Regions from separate parts of the Aneurinibacillus sp. UBA3580 genome, predicted to be linked through region 1. Evidence: riboswitches for the same ligand, from Rfam matches in the RefSeq annotation. Region 1 holds a riboswitch; each other region holds the start of a gene.
The links. Region 1 has a riboswitch for thiamine pyrophosphate ahead of thiC (phosphomethylpyrimidine synthase ThiC). Riboswitches for the same ligand answer to the same signal wherever they lie in the genome.
Positions count from the first base shown of each region.

Region 2: another riboswitch for thiamine pyrophosphate. It lies ahead of tenA (thiaminase II); the one in region 1 lies ahead of thiC (phosphomethylpyrimidine synthase ThiC).
Region 3: another riboswitch for thiamine pyrophosphate. It lies ahead of B2899_RS06300 (thiamine phosphate synthase); the one in region 1 lies ahead of thiC (phosphomethylpyrimidine synthase ThiC).

Region 1 covers NZ_DFMZ01000136.1:18,797-23,906, forward strand. The annotation lists gene B2899_RS17965 (S41 family peptidase) at 1-500, shown strand, start outside; gene B2899_RS17970 (PDZ domain-containing protein) at 674-1,987, shown strand; gene B2899_RS17975 (DUF2198 family protein) at 1,984-2,214, shown strand; TPP riboswitch at 2,284-2,395, shown strand; gene thiC (phosphomethylpyrimidine synthase ThiC) at 2,525-4,306, shown strand; gene B2899_RS17985 (hypothetical protein) at 4,330-4,503, shown strand; gene B2899_RS17990 (hypothetical protein) at 5,071-5,110, shown strand, end outside.
Region 2 covers NZ_DFMZ01000122.1:7,480-12,589, forward strand. The annotation lists gene glnA (type I glutamate--ammonia ligase) at 1-167, shown strand, start outside; gene B2899_RS16770 (energy-coupling factor transporter transmembrane component T family protein) at 237-1,007, opposite strand; gene B2899_RS16775 (ABC transporter ATP-binding protein) at 973-2,571, opposite strand; gene B2899_RS16780 (ECF transporter S component) at 2,549-3,148, opposite strand; gene tenA (thiaminase II) at 3,145-3,837, opposite strand; TPP riboswitch at 3,979-4,084, opposite strand; gene B2899_RS16790 (trimeric intracellular cation channel family protein) at 4,276-4,893, shown strand.
Region 3 covers NZ_DFMZ01000041.1:13,371-18,480, reverse strand. The annotation lists gene B2899_RS06315 (DEAD/DEAH box helicase) at 1-1,302, opposite strand, end outside; gene B2899_RS06310 (GNAT family N-acetyltransferase) at 1,428-1,991, opposite strand; gene B2899_RS06305 (DinB family protein) at 2,065-2,526, opposite strand; TPP riboswitch at 2,663-2,777, shown strand; gene B2899_RS06300 (thiamine phosphate synthase) at 2,868-3,530, shown strand; gene thiO (glycine oxidase ThiO) at 3,527-4,648, shown strand; gene thiS (sulfur carrier protein ThiS) at 4,667-4,870, shown strand; gene B2899_RS06285 (thiazole synthase) at 4,876-5,110, shown strand, end outside.

The DNA.
Region 1 (5,110 bases):
CCGCACTGCAGGGCAGCGGCTATAAAGTAGTCGGAACAAACTCATTCGGAAAAGGCACCGTGCAAAATACAATACCGCTTGAAGACGACAGCCAGCTGAAGATTACGGTGGCCAAATGGTTGACGCCGGAAGGCAATTGGATTCATAAAAAAGGCATTGAGCCGGATGTAAAGATTGATCAACCCGATTATTTTAATGCCGCTCCGCTGCCGACCAAAGTGGAACTGGGACGCGATATGAACAGCTCGGATGTGAAGAATCTGCAGTTGATTCTCAAAGGATTGGGTCAACCGCCGGGCCGGACGGACGGTTACTTCGACAGCCGGACCGAAACTGCCGTGAAAGCATTCCAGAGTCTGCACAAGCTTCCGGTGACCGGCAGGGTAGATAAAAAGACCGCAGGTGTCATGCAGGAGGAGCTGATCAAACGGATTCAGGACCCGAAGAATGATTTGCAGCTGCAAGCGGCACTTGAAGTAATATCCAGGGAATCAAATTGAAAATAAGGCAGGGTTCGCACTGCCGTTTGTAGAATTGTACAACCACGGCCTTTATGTCGTGGTTTTTTCTTTTTATACTGAATAGTGGGGGAAGCGAGAGCTTTTCTGGCCGAACGACAAAAAAGGGAAAGCAGGCGTAAGTATTGCTCGATTTTAGATTCGGAGGATAGAAAATGGATGATTGGTCAGGATTTGTTGTTGATTTGTTGATACAGATTCCTAAATTTTTGATAAGTCCGGCTTTGTATGTGTTTGCGCTGCTGTTATTCTGGGCATACCGTAAGCAGATTGTGCAGGAGCGCAGGCTGTTCCATGCACGGGTGACTTCGGGAGCGGGAGAGCTGGTGCGCGCGCTGCTGTTCGGTGCGGCAGCGGGCCTGGGCGCTTCTCTTGTGCTGCTCGCCATCGGTGCGGCACCTTCTTATCACGATATTGTTTTGCTATGGATTTTAAGTGCTCTTTTGGCATTCGTTCACATTCGCTTTTTGTCTTTCGCCTATAGCGGTGGTTTGCTGTCCGTGCTGTCCGCGTTGGCGAAGCTTGTGCCTTCGGATGGTTTGAATGGGTGGTTTAAAACAGTGGTTGTATGGCTGCAGGAGGTGAACATCCCGGCCATCCTCGCGCTGGTCGCCGTATTGCATATCGCAGAAGGCATTCTTATTCGTGTCGTGCCGAAGCAGGGACTATCTCCGGTCCTCATTAAGAGCCAGCGCGGTCGTGTTGTCGGCGCGTATGCGATACAGAAATACTGGCTTATCCCGGTCGTTCTGTTCGTGGCGGGGGATGCAGCCGGTATTTACACGCCGGATGTGCCCGGCTGGTGGCCGTGGTTCTATGCGGGTGCAGCTGCACTGAGCCTGCTTCCGGTTCCGTCTGTAGCAGGGTATGCGGATTTGGCGGTGTTGTCCACGCCCCAGGAAAAAGCGCAGTGGGCGGGTAAAATGATTGTGTGGCTCGGCGTAGCATTGCTTGTGCTAGCGTATCTGGGAACGTTCTGGCTTCCTTTTGCCGTTCTTGGCAGCCTGCTGGCACTGGCCGGGCATGAAGCGCTGCGTATCTACGGTGAATGGCAGCGTCGTGTTCATACGCCGCTATATGTACAATTGAAGAAAGGTGTGCGCGTACTGGCGGTTGTGCCCGGCAGTCCGGCCGATGAGATGGAGATTGTGACGGGAGATGTTATTCTGCGAGTGAACGGACACGAGATCCACGGCAAGGAGGAGATTTACCCGGCATTGCAGCAGCAATCGGCTTTCTGTAAAATGGAAGTAATGAATAAAGAAGGACATATCAAATACGTTCAGCGTTCCGTGTATCAGGGAGACCATCATCAGCTGGGATTGATTGTGGCACCTGACGCCGCGGCGGATGAGTATGTAGAGCAGGGATACAGCCGGTTATTCGGGCTGTTCCGCAAGGTGAGAACGCGCCGCAACGCTGAGTCGAATGAGATGCCCCTCGAGCAGGGAAAGGATGTATCGTTATGATCGCAAAATATATCATTGCGCTGATTGTTCCGTTTATTCTTGCCGCGGTGATTTCTCGTGTGTCATTGAATATCTGGGTCGGCGCCATTGCCACACTGGGCATCATGATGGCCGTTTTCAACGGACCGTACCAGCCGCTTCCGGTAGTTTTGCTTGGCGTAGTCAGCGGTCTCGTCGGCACGTATGTCGGGTACCGTTGGATTCGAGGAATTAGCTTGACGGAGTAGAGGGTTTTTTTGTAGTAGATGAAGGTTGTTATACTTCGTTATTTGTGTTAATGTAGTTTATAAGTTATATAATATTTACGCGGGAGCTTGAGGAATCAGGCTGAGAGGATAACTAATCTGTTATCGACCGTTGAACCTGAACTGGATAATGCCAGCGGAGGGATGAGTGACACTTCATGTTTATATTGCATGGGGTACGTGTATCCAAAGCCGCATTTTCTATGCGGCTTTTTTAATCATATACGTCCTCCTTCCGCCTCCATAGAGGGTTCTAAATACTTCGAATTTTCTAACCAAGGAGGCTATTTTTATGTCCAAATCGATTGAAACCGCAGTTTCTATCCCGAATCTTGAGAAGTTTCCGGGCAGTAAAAAAGTATACATAGAAGGGTCCAGACCGGATATCCGGGTGCCTATGCGGGAGATTCAATTGAGCGAATCATCCGGAAGTTTTGGAACGCAGGTAAATGAGCCCGTTCGTGTCTATGATACGAGCGGAGTTTATACTGACCCCGGTTACTCCGTAAATATTCGTGAAGGAATTCCTGCACTTCGCCGTCATTGGATTCTGGAGCGAGGCGATGTAGAAGAATATGAAGGACGTGACGTAAGACCGGAAGACGATGGAATAAAAGGAGAAGAGGGTTCACCCCATCGCGAGGTTTTTCCTGGATTAAAGAGAAAACCACTGCGGGCGAAAAAAGGGCAAAATGTTACCCAGCTCCATTATGCCCGCAAAGGTATGATTACTCCGGAGATGGAGTATGTTGCCATTCGCGAAGGGGTAAGTCCTGAATTTGTACGGAAGGAAATCGCGGAAGGCCGCGCCATTCTTCCTTCTAATATTAATCACCCGGAGAGCGAGCCGATGATTATCGGCCGAAACTTCCATGTAAAAATTAATGCAAACATTGGAAACTCCGCCGTTACTTCTTCTATCTCTGAAGAAGTAGAAAAGATGACGTGGGCGATTCGCTGGGGAGCGGACACCATTATGGATTTATCTACCGGAAAAAACATACACACAACACGTGAATGGATTATTCGAAATTCTCCGGTTCCTGTTGGCACTGTTCCCATTTATCAAGCTCTGGAAAAAGTAAACGGAGTGGCAGAGGATTTGACCTGGGAAGTCTACCGTGACACATTAATCGAGCAGGCCGAGCAAGGTGTAGATTATTTTACAATCCATGCCGGAGTTCTCCTTCGCTACATCCCGCTTACAAGCAACCGGGTCACAGGAATCGTGTCACGTGGCGGATCTATCTTAGCGGCATGGTGCCTGGCGCATCATGAAGAGAACTTCCTCTATACGCATTTCGAGGAAATCTGCGAAATTATGAAAACGTATGACGTAGCCTTTTCCCTAGGGGATGGCCTGCGTCCAGGATCGATTGCAGACGCAAACGATGAGGCACAATTCGCTGAGTTAGAGACGTTGGGTGAGCTGACTAAAATTGCATGGAAACATGATGTACAGGTGATGATTGAGGGACCCGGTCATGTTCCCATGCATAAAATTAAAGAGAATGTGGATAAGCAGATGGAGATTTGTCAGGAAGCCCCGTTTTATACATTAGGGCCTCTGACAACTGACATCGCGCCGGGGTACGATCATATCACTTCTGCGATTGGTGCAGCCATGATTGGCTGGTTCGGAACGGCCATGCTCTGTTATGTTACACCGAAAGAACATCTCGGGCTTCCGAATAAAGAGGACGTACGGGATGGAATCATTGCCTATAAAATTGCCGCCCATGCTGCGGATTTAGCCAAAGGCCACCCCGGAGCGCAAATTCGCGATAATGCCCTTTCCAAGGCCCGGTTTGAGTTTCGCTGGCGCGACCAATTTCATTTATCATTAGATCCAGAACGCGCCATGGAATATCACGATGAAACCTTGCCGGCAGAAGGGGCAAAGACGGCGCATTTTTGTTCGATGTGCGGACCGAAATTCTGCAGTATGAAAATCACGCATGAAATCCGGGAGTATGCCAATCATCATGGATTAACGAACAACGAGGCGTTAGAAAAGGGATTAAAGGAAAAGGCTCAAGAGTTCAAAGACGGCGGCAGTCATATTTATCGGTGAGCGGATAAGGAGATGGCCTCTGTATGAGTAACAAAGCGAGTCAAATTATAAGTGAAATAAAAGAGCTGAAGGCCAAAATAGAGAGCCTAAAAGCAGAGCTTGCTGACCTTCAGGCAAGTTGCAATCATACCTATACAGGCGATGTTTTAATGAAAACCTGTACTCGGTGTTTGAAGTCAGAAAGTTGTTATTATTAACTGGACTCTTGCAAAAAATTGTCGAAAAAAAGGGAACAAAAAGAGGACATTCCGACCTTTTATAGAAATTTTGGCTACCACCGCTAAAATTCCACAAAAAGGGGAATGTCCACTTTTATGTCCTCCTTCTTTGTGAAGGGCGCGTCAACATCAGCCAGATTCGCCGATCTACGAACCTGTATCGCGTTCTTTTGACAGACGGGAGATATATGGAACCGCCATATCTTTTGTCTCGGAACGAAGCGGAAAAATAGGGGCGCGCGGCATGAATCCATTGAAACGATAAAAATTTATGAGAAAGTACAGAAATTGGATAAAATCGAGAAGGATGTCGAGGAGATTAAAGCGGTTGTGAGTCGTATCGAAGCCGATCAGCCAAAAGACATTTCCGCGAAGACGGAGAATGCTTTGTCGAATGCGTGCTTGTTTTGTTGGTAACTTTTTAAGAAAGCTGTCGTTTCCTGTGATATAATGCTACTTGTACAACGTACTTGTAGGGGCCTCGATTTATCACCGCGTAACCCGTTGTTGCCTTGCGTTAAGTGGTAGCAAGGGAGGTGATAATCGATGAAGACTGGCAAAGTGATTATTATTATGCTGACGTTTG
Region 2 (5,110 bases), on a different contig from region 1:
CTGCAACGCTGAAAGAAGCGATCGAAGAGCTGAAAGCGGACGAAGTTATCAGCGCCGTACTGGGTGAGCACGCGCTTGAGCACTTCGTAGAAGCGAAAGAAATCGAATGGGATATGTTCCGTACAGCGGTTCATCCGTGGGAACGCGAACAATACATGAATTACTAATTCAAACTGGTTTTCGAAAGATCAAATCAAAATCCCGGCAGCGATATGCTGCCGGGATTTTTTGCGGTATTACTCGTTCCATGCCCAGTGCAGCCAGCCTGAAAAAGCGGAAACAGCCGTAATGACAGCGACAGCAAGGAAGAGAGTACCGGCATATACATAATCACTCTTTGACGTTACGGGAGTGTGATAATACGTACGGTTGCGCGAACCGTCAAATCCTCTGGCTTCCATTGCGATCGCCACCCGTTCCGCCTTGCGGATACCCTGGGTGAACAGAGGAAGTGTATAGCGGGCAAATGATTTTAACTTCCCCTGCGCATGAAATCCTCGGATTTTATGTGCGGCTTTCATCTGCGCAAGCTCACTTTGAAACAGAGGTACAAACCTGAGACCTGCCAGCAGTCCGTATCCCCATTTGGGCGAAAGGCGATACTGGTGAATTAAACTCATAACCAGCTGTGTCGTATCGGTAGTGGATGTGAACAGCAGACCGTACGTAACGAATCCGAGCATGCGAAACGCAATCGTCAGACCATGGTAGATGCCTTCTTCCGTGATGCGGAACCAGGCAAATTGCCCAAGGACATGTTCGCCTTTGCCGAAAGCGGCCAGCATCCAGAAGACCAGCAGGAAAAATCCGAGATACGGTACAATCCGCTTTCTTATATACCGCATGGTCCATCCCCCGAACATGACTCCAACGATGATGGATAGTAGCCAGAGCAGAGCGGAAGTAATCGGATCGGCAATCATCATGAGAAACAGCATAACGGCTAAATGGGCAGTCAATTTTACAGCCGGATTAACGCGAGCCAAACGGGAGCGGTTGGCATGCATCATGGCGCATCCTCCTTTCCCATTCATAGTGAAGCGGCCGCATCAACCCCGGCAGAGAAGCGCCGGAAGAGAACAAGTCGTACGGGGCACCATTAAATTGAATCGTACCGTCTGCAATCCAAATGACACGGTCTGCGTACCGGTCCACCAAATCCATATCGTGTGTGACCATGACAATGGCGGTTCCTTGTTTTTTTCGCTCTTCCAAACGAGCGAGTAATTGGGCAGCGGTGGCAGCGTCCTGTCCGAACGTTGGCTCATCTAAGAGGAGCACTTTCTGATCAAACAAGAGCATTGTCGCCACGCTCAACCGTCTTTTTTGGCCCTGGCTTAGCATGAACGGATGATGATCGCGATGCGCATTCAGGGTGAACTCTTGCAACAGGCGGTTCGTTTTGTCTGTAAGGACATGTTCGTCCCATTGACGAACGCGTCCCCCGAATGCCACTTCATCGTATACCCGATCTGTGACGAACTGCAGCTCCGGATTCTGGAATACGAAGCCGACCTGTTCGTACAGCTTTTTGGCCGGCCACTTGCGGATGGGTCGCTCCTGAAAGTATACCTCCCCGTGTTTTCCTTTTTCCAATCCGGCGAGCGCTTTTAACAGTGTGCTTTTTCCAGCGCCGTTCTCACCGATAATGGCCGTCCATTCGCCTTGCCGAAGCGAAAACGAAACATGTTCAAGGATATTGGTTTTGCCGTAGCCGATGGTCAGATCGCGTATGGTGTAGATGTCCGGCTCTACCGCCCCTTTCGACCTGGCCCGCGTCTCGCTTTGCTTCAGCTTTTCGCGCCACCCGATCTGCAGCGGATGGGAAGGGGCACAGGCCTCTTCTAGGGTATGAGGGAAGAGACGGGGCCGCCAGATACCGGCGGCCTCCATTTCTTTTTCGTACCGGGTCAGTACGTCTTTTGGTGCACCCTCCCCGATGATGCGTCCTTGGGCATCAAACAGGATGACACGATCCATCCAGTCAATCAAACCATCCAGTACGTGCTCGATGAATACCATGGTCATTCCTGTATCCGATACCGATTTGAGCAGTGTGAACACATCCTGTCGTCCCTGCGGGTCAAGCTGTGCCGTCGGTTCGTCGAAGAACAGTACATCCGCTTCGAGTGCCAACAGGCATGCGAGCGCCAGACGCTGCTTCATTCCGCCGGACAGCGTCTCGATCGGCGTATCCTTGGGCACAGACAGACCCGCCTGTGCCATCGCTTTTTCAATACGGCCGTTCATTTCATCCCGCGGAATGCGGCGGTTCTCCAGGCTAAACGCAATCTCATCACCGACAGTCAGCATGCAGAATTGGGCATCCGGGTCCTGAAACATTATGCCGACGGATTCAGGGCGTGTCACCTCGCCCTTTACTTCCGCTTCAATCGCGGCGGGAATAATTCCTGACAGCACAGACAGGAGGGTGGATTTTCCGCAGCCGCTTGGCCCGAGCAGCAGTACTTTTTCGCCACGTTGAATCGAAAGGCTCAGATGTTGCAGCGTGAAGGAGGGAGCATCGTAGAAACGGACCGAAAGATTGTTACATCCTAGATACGGAATCATATCCTTCACCACGTTGCTGTCTGCGCTGCCGCATCATTTCGTACTGCTGAAGAATGCCGGTTTTCGCCAGCGATTCGGCTATCAGTTTTCCGAGTACTCCTCCGAGGATAGCGCCGCTGGCTATTCGCAGTGCAAACGTAGCCGCGAGTACACCCGGAGTATAATAGCCGAAGCCATTGGCCAGCAGGCTGTAGATCATGCTGCCGACCGCAGCGAGTACACCCGAGAGCATGAGGACGGGCAATGAATACTTCTTATAGCCGAACAGGAAAAAGGCCAATTCGGCGCCCAGTCCCTGAAAGAATCCGATTAACAGCGAAGAGAGACCAAAGTGGCTGCCCGTGAATACTTCAACGGCCGCCGCCGCCAGCTCCGCAATCAGTGCGGCGCCCGGTTTGCGTACAATATAAGCGATCAACGGACTCGCCACCACCCAGACACCGAACATCACTTCAGCGCCGACCGGTCCTATCAGCGCCGAGATCGGAAGCCAGAGGGTAGACCAGCCAAGGTACAGCACGCCGCACGCGATGGACAGTACGACGGTCAGTACAACTTCCCGCATTTTCCAACTCATCGTTTCATCACCTGTCCCAACTCAACCGGCCAGGTTTGCTTTGTATACGCCATATCCCAGAAGAGGTATTCCAACTGGCAACTGGTAAGGAAATGCTGCTTCATTTTTTCTTTCTCCATTTCATTGGCCTCTTCCGCCCAGCGGTCAAGCCGTGCGCAGAATCGATCGGTCAGCACGTTCATGGATGCCTCGCCATAAAAAGTAATCCATTCATAGAACGGGTGCGAAGGAGTGGGATTGACTTCTTTAAGCAGCTTTTGTCCGATTTCAAGATATGTCCACGGGCACGGCAGAAGCACTGCGATGATTTCTCCGAGCGTACCTTCATGCGCGACCGTCAGCATATGGCGAATATAATGGCTTGCATTCGGCGCAAGCGGATAGCCCTGCACATCTTCATAACGGACGCCCGCTACGCGGCACAAGTTGTTGTGGGGATGGGCTTCGCCGTGCAGTACGAATGAGATCTGCTCGGCAAACATCGCCATGTCTTCGCGTTTCTCGCATTTAGAGATGGCGATGCCGTAGATGCGGGCGAAGGCGTTGAGATATTCAAAATCTTGTTTTACATAATGGATGATGGCTTCTTTGTCCAAATTCCCATCGGCAATGCCCCGCACGAATGGGTGAGCGAAGATGGCCTCAAAGATTGGATCGGCATCCTGGCGAAGCTGTTGGGTAAATGTCATCATATAAATTCCTCCTAACAAATCAATTTTTTCAGAGAAGAAAGTGCTCCACCGGTCCCTTGCCCCAATAAAAAGCCGCTCTACAAGTAGAGCGGCATGCGAGACAAAGAATAACGCGCCATCACAACCAAATTGGAATGGCCAGTCGTCATGCCACTTCCCTACGCTGGTATAATCCAGATCAGGTTCGAAGGGATCAAGGCTACTGCGCCTTATCTCAGCCGTTACGGCACCCCCAGTGGACTTTCCTATGAAATTATCCGTAGAATAACAGGTTCGGGCTGACCTGTCAATGCTGTAAAATGCAAAAAGATAGACGATGAAATTTTTCGAATAAACTATCTTGTCGGCGGTTTTGCTTGACGATGTGCAAGGACCTCTTGTAACCTGTTGAAAGATTAAATATCAATGAGGGAAAAATAGAGAGGAAGATGCAGCGTGACGTGGGAGATTTTGAACATTATCGGCACAATGGCGTTTGCGCTGAGCGGCGCGGTGGTGGCGATGGAAGAAGAGTATGATATATACGGCGTATTCGTGCTTGGCATGGCGACTGCATTCGGTGGCGGGATCGTGCGGAACTTTCTTATCGGTATTCCGGTGCCTACGCTTTGGGAGCAGGGAACGCTGCTATGGACAGCGTTACTAACCATGCTGGTGTTCTTCTTTCTGCCGGTAAAGTTAATCGCATACTGGCGTCGCTCGGAGGTGTTCTTTGACGCGATTGGTCTCGCGGCATTTGCTGTGCAGGGCGCGTTGTATGCGACGCAGCTCGATCGTCCGTTGAGCGCAATCATCGTGGCGGCGGTAATGACAGGCATCGGCGGCGGCGTGATTCGCGATGTGCTGGCGGGTCGGCGTCCGATGGTGCTGCAGGAAGAAATCTACGCTGTATGGGCGATCGGAGCCGGGCTGTGCATCGGCACGGGGATTGTAGACATTGGAGATTCCGTACAGTTGTATGGGCTGTGCGTTGCGATTGTTGTGCTGCGAGTGTTGTCTGTATTCTATAAATGGAAACTGCCGCGTCGTTCTTTGCATAAAGCGGTGCAGTAAACTACAAACCCCGGCCTGGTGTCAATGACATAAGGCCGGGGTTTCATTTGCTTGCTTATCGTCTTTGATTTTCCGAATCTTTCAATTGCTGTTGTAATCTTAATTTTGTGTACGATTTGTAAAAAGTCAGAAAAACAGAAACTTGCTTTATTCTTATTTCGTATAGGAAATTGTAATAACGTAGACTTTGGCTCCCTTCAAAATGATTGCGTTTAAA
Region 3 (5,110 bases), on a different contig from region 1:
CTGCTTTTCTCTTTCAGCCTGCATTTTTTTCTTGTATCCAGGTTTAATCTTTCTAGGTTTCGCTTTAGCCCGGCCTCCTCCTAACGCAGGTGCCGGCTTTTTCTCCGCACTGCGGTCCTCTGTCCGTGCTTCCTGAATGCCATCGTTCGTATCTCGAACCACCTTGCGGGCCTTACGTTCTTCACGTTTTTTGCCCCCGAGAAACTTCTGCTCGACACCGCCGCTAATGGCGCGCGAGAAACGGGTAAACCACTGTTTCTGACGAGGGGAAATCAGCGAAATGGCTTCTCCTTCCTGCCCGGCCCGGCCGGTTCTGCCTACGCGATGGATATAGCTCTCCAAATCGGACGGCATGTCGTAGTTAAACACATGCGTAATGCCTGCCACGTCCAGGCCGCGCGCCGCAATATCCGTCGCGACGAGATACTGGAATTTGGCTTCGCGGAACCGGTCCATAATCTGTTCCCGCTTCTTCTGGGTTAAATCGCCGTGCAGCGCTTCCGCTTCAATGCCGTTCTCCTGCAAGCTGCGCACCAGCTCGTTGACGCGCTGTTTTGTATTCGCAAAGATCACGGCTAGATACGGACGGGCATCTTTGACCAGTTCCAGCAGCACATCAAGCTTGTCGCTTTGGTTCACTACATAATAAGATTCTTTTGTGTTTTCCGCCGTCATCTGCCGCTTCTCGACCCGGACAATCTGCGGTTGATTCATGAAACGGTGGGCCAGACGACGCACTTCATCCGGAATGGTCGCAGAGAACAGGAGCACTTGTTTTTGCTGCGCTGTTTGGATGAAGACTTCTTCTACTTCTTCGAGAAAGCCCATCTCGAGCATTTTGTCCGCTTCATCGAGCACAAGCATTTTAATCCGTCCGAAATGAAGTGTCTCCCGGCGCAGGTGGTCAAGAATTCGGCCCGGCGTGCCTACCACGATATGCACCTGTCCCGAAAGCTTACTAATCTGGCGTGTAATGTCCTGACCGCCGTGCAGCGAGAGTACGTTAACGCCCAAATGCTTGCCCAACTCGGCTATATCGTCTGTGATCTGCATCGCCAACTCACGGGTCGGCGTCATAATCAGCGCCTGCACGTCTTTTTTATCCAGCTCCAGCATTTGGAGCATCGGAATGACGAAGGCCGCCGTTTTGCCGGTTCCAGTCTGGGCCTGCCCGATGACATCTTTTCCTTCGAGAGCCAGCGGAATGGCCTGCGCTTGAATCGGGGTCGGTTCTTTATAATACAAATCGGCAATCCCCTGCAGAATTTCCGGTTTCAGCTGAAAAGCAGTAAATGAATTCATGATTTCCTTCCTTTCTCTGCTAAAACAAACTATTTCTTATTCTACCCGATTTCCGCTTCTGATCGCTACCCGAAAAAAGAAAACAGGCGCGGCCGGCCGAATAGCGCTGCGCACCTGTGCTTCTTCTATAAGAATTTACTCATAAATACCTCGTCCACATGTTTACCATCCAGTATAAACTGGTCTTTACGGTATCCTTCCACTACGAATCCGTATTTTTTGTACATATCTATTGCTCTTTCATTATCGGCAAATACGTCAAGACAGACTTTCTCCAGTCCATGGTGCTTGGCCCACTGCAGCGAATAATCCATCAGCTTGGATCCGATACCGTATCCCTGAAATCCGGGGCCGAGCCAGATGCGGAACGTACCGATATGCCGATTCATCTCTAGCTGTCCGCGTTTGATCTGGGCCACACCGGCTATCGCGTCGCTAATTTCAGCGACCGTATACATGCTGCCCTCTTCTTTCATCTGGCGAATGAACGCCGCCTCTTCTTGCGGACTATTCATCGTATCCTTCTCTTCCTCCAGATAAACGCCATCGTCAAGTACGCGGCGCAACCGCTCGATAATCTTCGGCGCATCCACTTCCATCGCCTGACGCAGCACCATCACTTTCCTATCCTTTAAGCGGTACAGCCATATTTTACGAAATGCGTCGTTTGTCGTTTTTTTTACCTTCAATATTGTCCCTCCGCTCCTGCGTAATAGTCAGCAAGCAAGCTATTAGTATAGTACCTCAGAGGGAGGAAAGTTATTACATCGCCGGCGGTTCTTTGCCCAGCAGACGCAGCGTCATATTTACCTGCGCCAGGTGGTAAACTTCATGGTCGAACATTCGATGGAACAGCCAAGAGAAAGTTGGATTATCGATTTTCGCGCCGCGATAGCCTTCCGGCATAGTAAATGGCGTGGCCAATTTCGATACTTCCATTTCGCGAAGTACGTTTAGCGTATGCTCACGCGTTCCTTCTAGATAAGCAAGAATATCGGCGATTGTCGCAAGCTCCGCTTTCCGCTTGGGTGCCGCTTCCTGTCCAAGAATAATGCCTTGAACGAACCAATCTTCCGCCTGTGCGATATGCCGCAGATGAAATCCGATAGAGTTAGGCACCCCTTGAGGTTTTTGTTCAAGGAGATCCGCTGTTAATTCCCGATAGGCCGGAAAGAAACGATCGCGCAAATCGTTGACGTGTGGGAATAATTCGATAGCTTTCAATCTTTGCTCACCCTTTCACTTGATTATGCAGAAAAATTATATCATAATTCAGACTATTTTACCTTTTATTAAGTTTTTTATATCCCTTCTTCTCTTTTTCATTACAATTGATTATAATAGAAGAAATTTTAATAGAAAGCACTACTAGGGGATCCCGAGGAGCCGGGCTGAGAATGAAACGCGTTGAAGTTTCTAAACCCTTGGGACCTGATCTGGTTCGTACCAGCGTAGGAAAGTAGTCGGCATAAAAGCGTTTGTCATTGACGTATCAGGCCGGGTCCCATAATAGGGTCCCGGCCTTTTCTGTGAAAATCATGAGAAAAGAAGGAAGGGGGAGAGGAATGCACATGGCACATGCTCTTCACGTCATCAGCAGCGGTACGCAATCACTTTCAGACGTCCGCAGGGTTGTGGCGCGTATTCACCCGTATATTACCATGTTCCACCTGCGCGAAAAACAGCGAACCGCTCGGGAGTTATGGGAATGGACACAGGATTTGGTTGCGACCGGTCTGCCATGCACCAAACTTGCGGTAAACGATCGGGTGGATGTAGCGCTTGCGAGCGGAGCCGCTGCCATTCAAGCCGCGTATCACAGCCTGCCTGCCGGCGTCATTCGCCGTCTGGCTCCGCATAGGCTTATCGGTGTCTCTGTCCACAGCGTCACGGAAGCAAAAGCTGCGGAAGTGTCAGGCGCCGATTATGTGCTGTTCGGCCATGTCTTCGCCTCGGCTTCCAAGCCTGGCCAGGCCGGTCGGGGACTTGCGGCTTTGCAGGAGATCGTGGAAAGCGTCAATCTGCCCGTTATTGCATTGGGCGGCATTACGCCTAACAATGCGCCGGATACGCTGGCGACGGGCTGTGCCGGAATTGCCGTACTGTCAGCCATTATGCTTGCCAGGGACCCTATGCTTTCTGCCCAGCAATTTCAACAGGCCATGCAGAATGTCCGTGTATCGCCCAGATGCGCGTGGCCCATGGCAAAAATGGAGGGTGTTAAATGATCAAGCAGGATGTTGTCATCATCGGTGGCGGTGTCATCGGCGTCTCTATTGCCTATCAACTGACAAAAAGGGGCAAAACAGTCACCTTGTTGGAGAAAGATACGATCGGGGCGCATGCATCAGGGGCGGCAGGCGGCATGCTCGGCGCTCAGGTCGAGTTTACCGAGCCGGGTCCATTAGTAGATCTTTCTCTGCGCAGCCGCGCTATGTTTACAGAAATCGCCCGAGAGCTATATCAGGCTTCCGGCGTCGATATCGGCTTGAACAATGCAGGTATGCTTCGTATCGCCTGGACGGAAGAAGAAGCCGACACGCTAAAAAAACGCGGTGCCTGGCAACAGGCGATGGGCCTTCAAGCCGAGTGGATGGACAAAACGGACGTCAGACGGATGGAGCCGGCGGTAAGCGATGAAATTACGGGCGCTCTTTACCTGCCGGACGATATCCAGGTCTCGGCACCGGATTTGACAAGGGCGTTTGCGGTTGCCGCAGCAAAGGGCGGTGCCAGGCTTCTGGAACGATGTGAGGTGCTTGACATCGAGCATACAGACAGCCGGATTACAGGGGTTGTGACGACACAGGGCCGGTTTACGGCCGATCATTACGTGCTTGCTGCCGGAGCATGGAGCGGCCGTCTGGCGCATACGCTCGGCCTGCCGCTCTCCGTTTTCCCTATTAAAGGGGAAGCGTTCTCCGTGCTTTCTATGCCGCAGCGGATCGAAAAAACGATCTATTCGCACGGATGCTACATTGTTCCGAAAGACGGAAACCGTCTGCTCGTCGGTGCTTCCTCTGCAGACTGCGGGTTTGATAATCGGCTGACAATTGACGGCCTGCAGCAGCTCATGACAAAAGCCGTTCGTCTTCTGCCCGCCTTAAAAGACTGCCCGCTTGAAAAGACATGGGCCAGTCTGCGGCCACAGACCAAAGACGGCCTCCCGTATTTCGGACCGGTATCGTCTTTTGCGAACCTGCTGGCGGCGACCGGGCACTACCGCAACGGGATTCTTTTAAGCCCGCTGACCGGTGAAATGATTGCCCGCATGGTGACAGGTGAAACGCTTGATATCCCGCTTGCGCCTTTCACCGACAGACGTCATGTTCATCCCATCCTGTAAATCTAAGGAGGTACGCCTATGAATATAACAATTAACGGCGAGATGCAAACCATTCCTGACACGGTCGGGAATGTCCAGCAGTTGCTGGAATATCTGCGTCTTGCAGATCGCATCGTGGTTGTAGAAATTAACCGCGACATCCTGCAAAAAGAACAGCATGCCGCAAGAAGTATCACGGACGGCGACACAATTGAGCTTGTACATTTTGTTGGTGGAGGTTGATCATCATGCTTCGAATCGGACCTTATGAATTCTCATCCCGCCTGCTGCTCGGCACGGGCAAATTCCCGAATTTCGATATACAGCGCCGGGCGGTGGAAGTCTCGGGAACAGAAATCTTAACGTTTGCCGTGCGTCGGATGAACATCTATGATCCGGCACAGCCGAACTTTTTGGAACAGTTGGACCTGCAAAAATACAAGCTGCTGCCCAATACGGCCGGCGCAAGCACAGCCGAGGAAG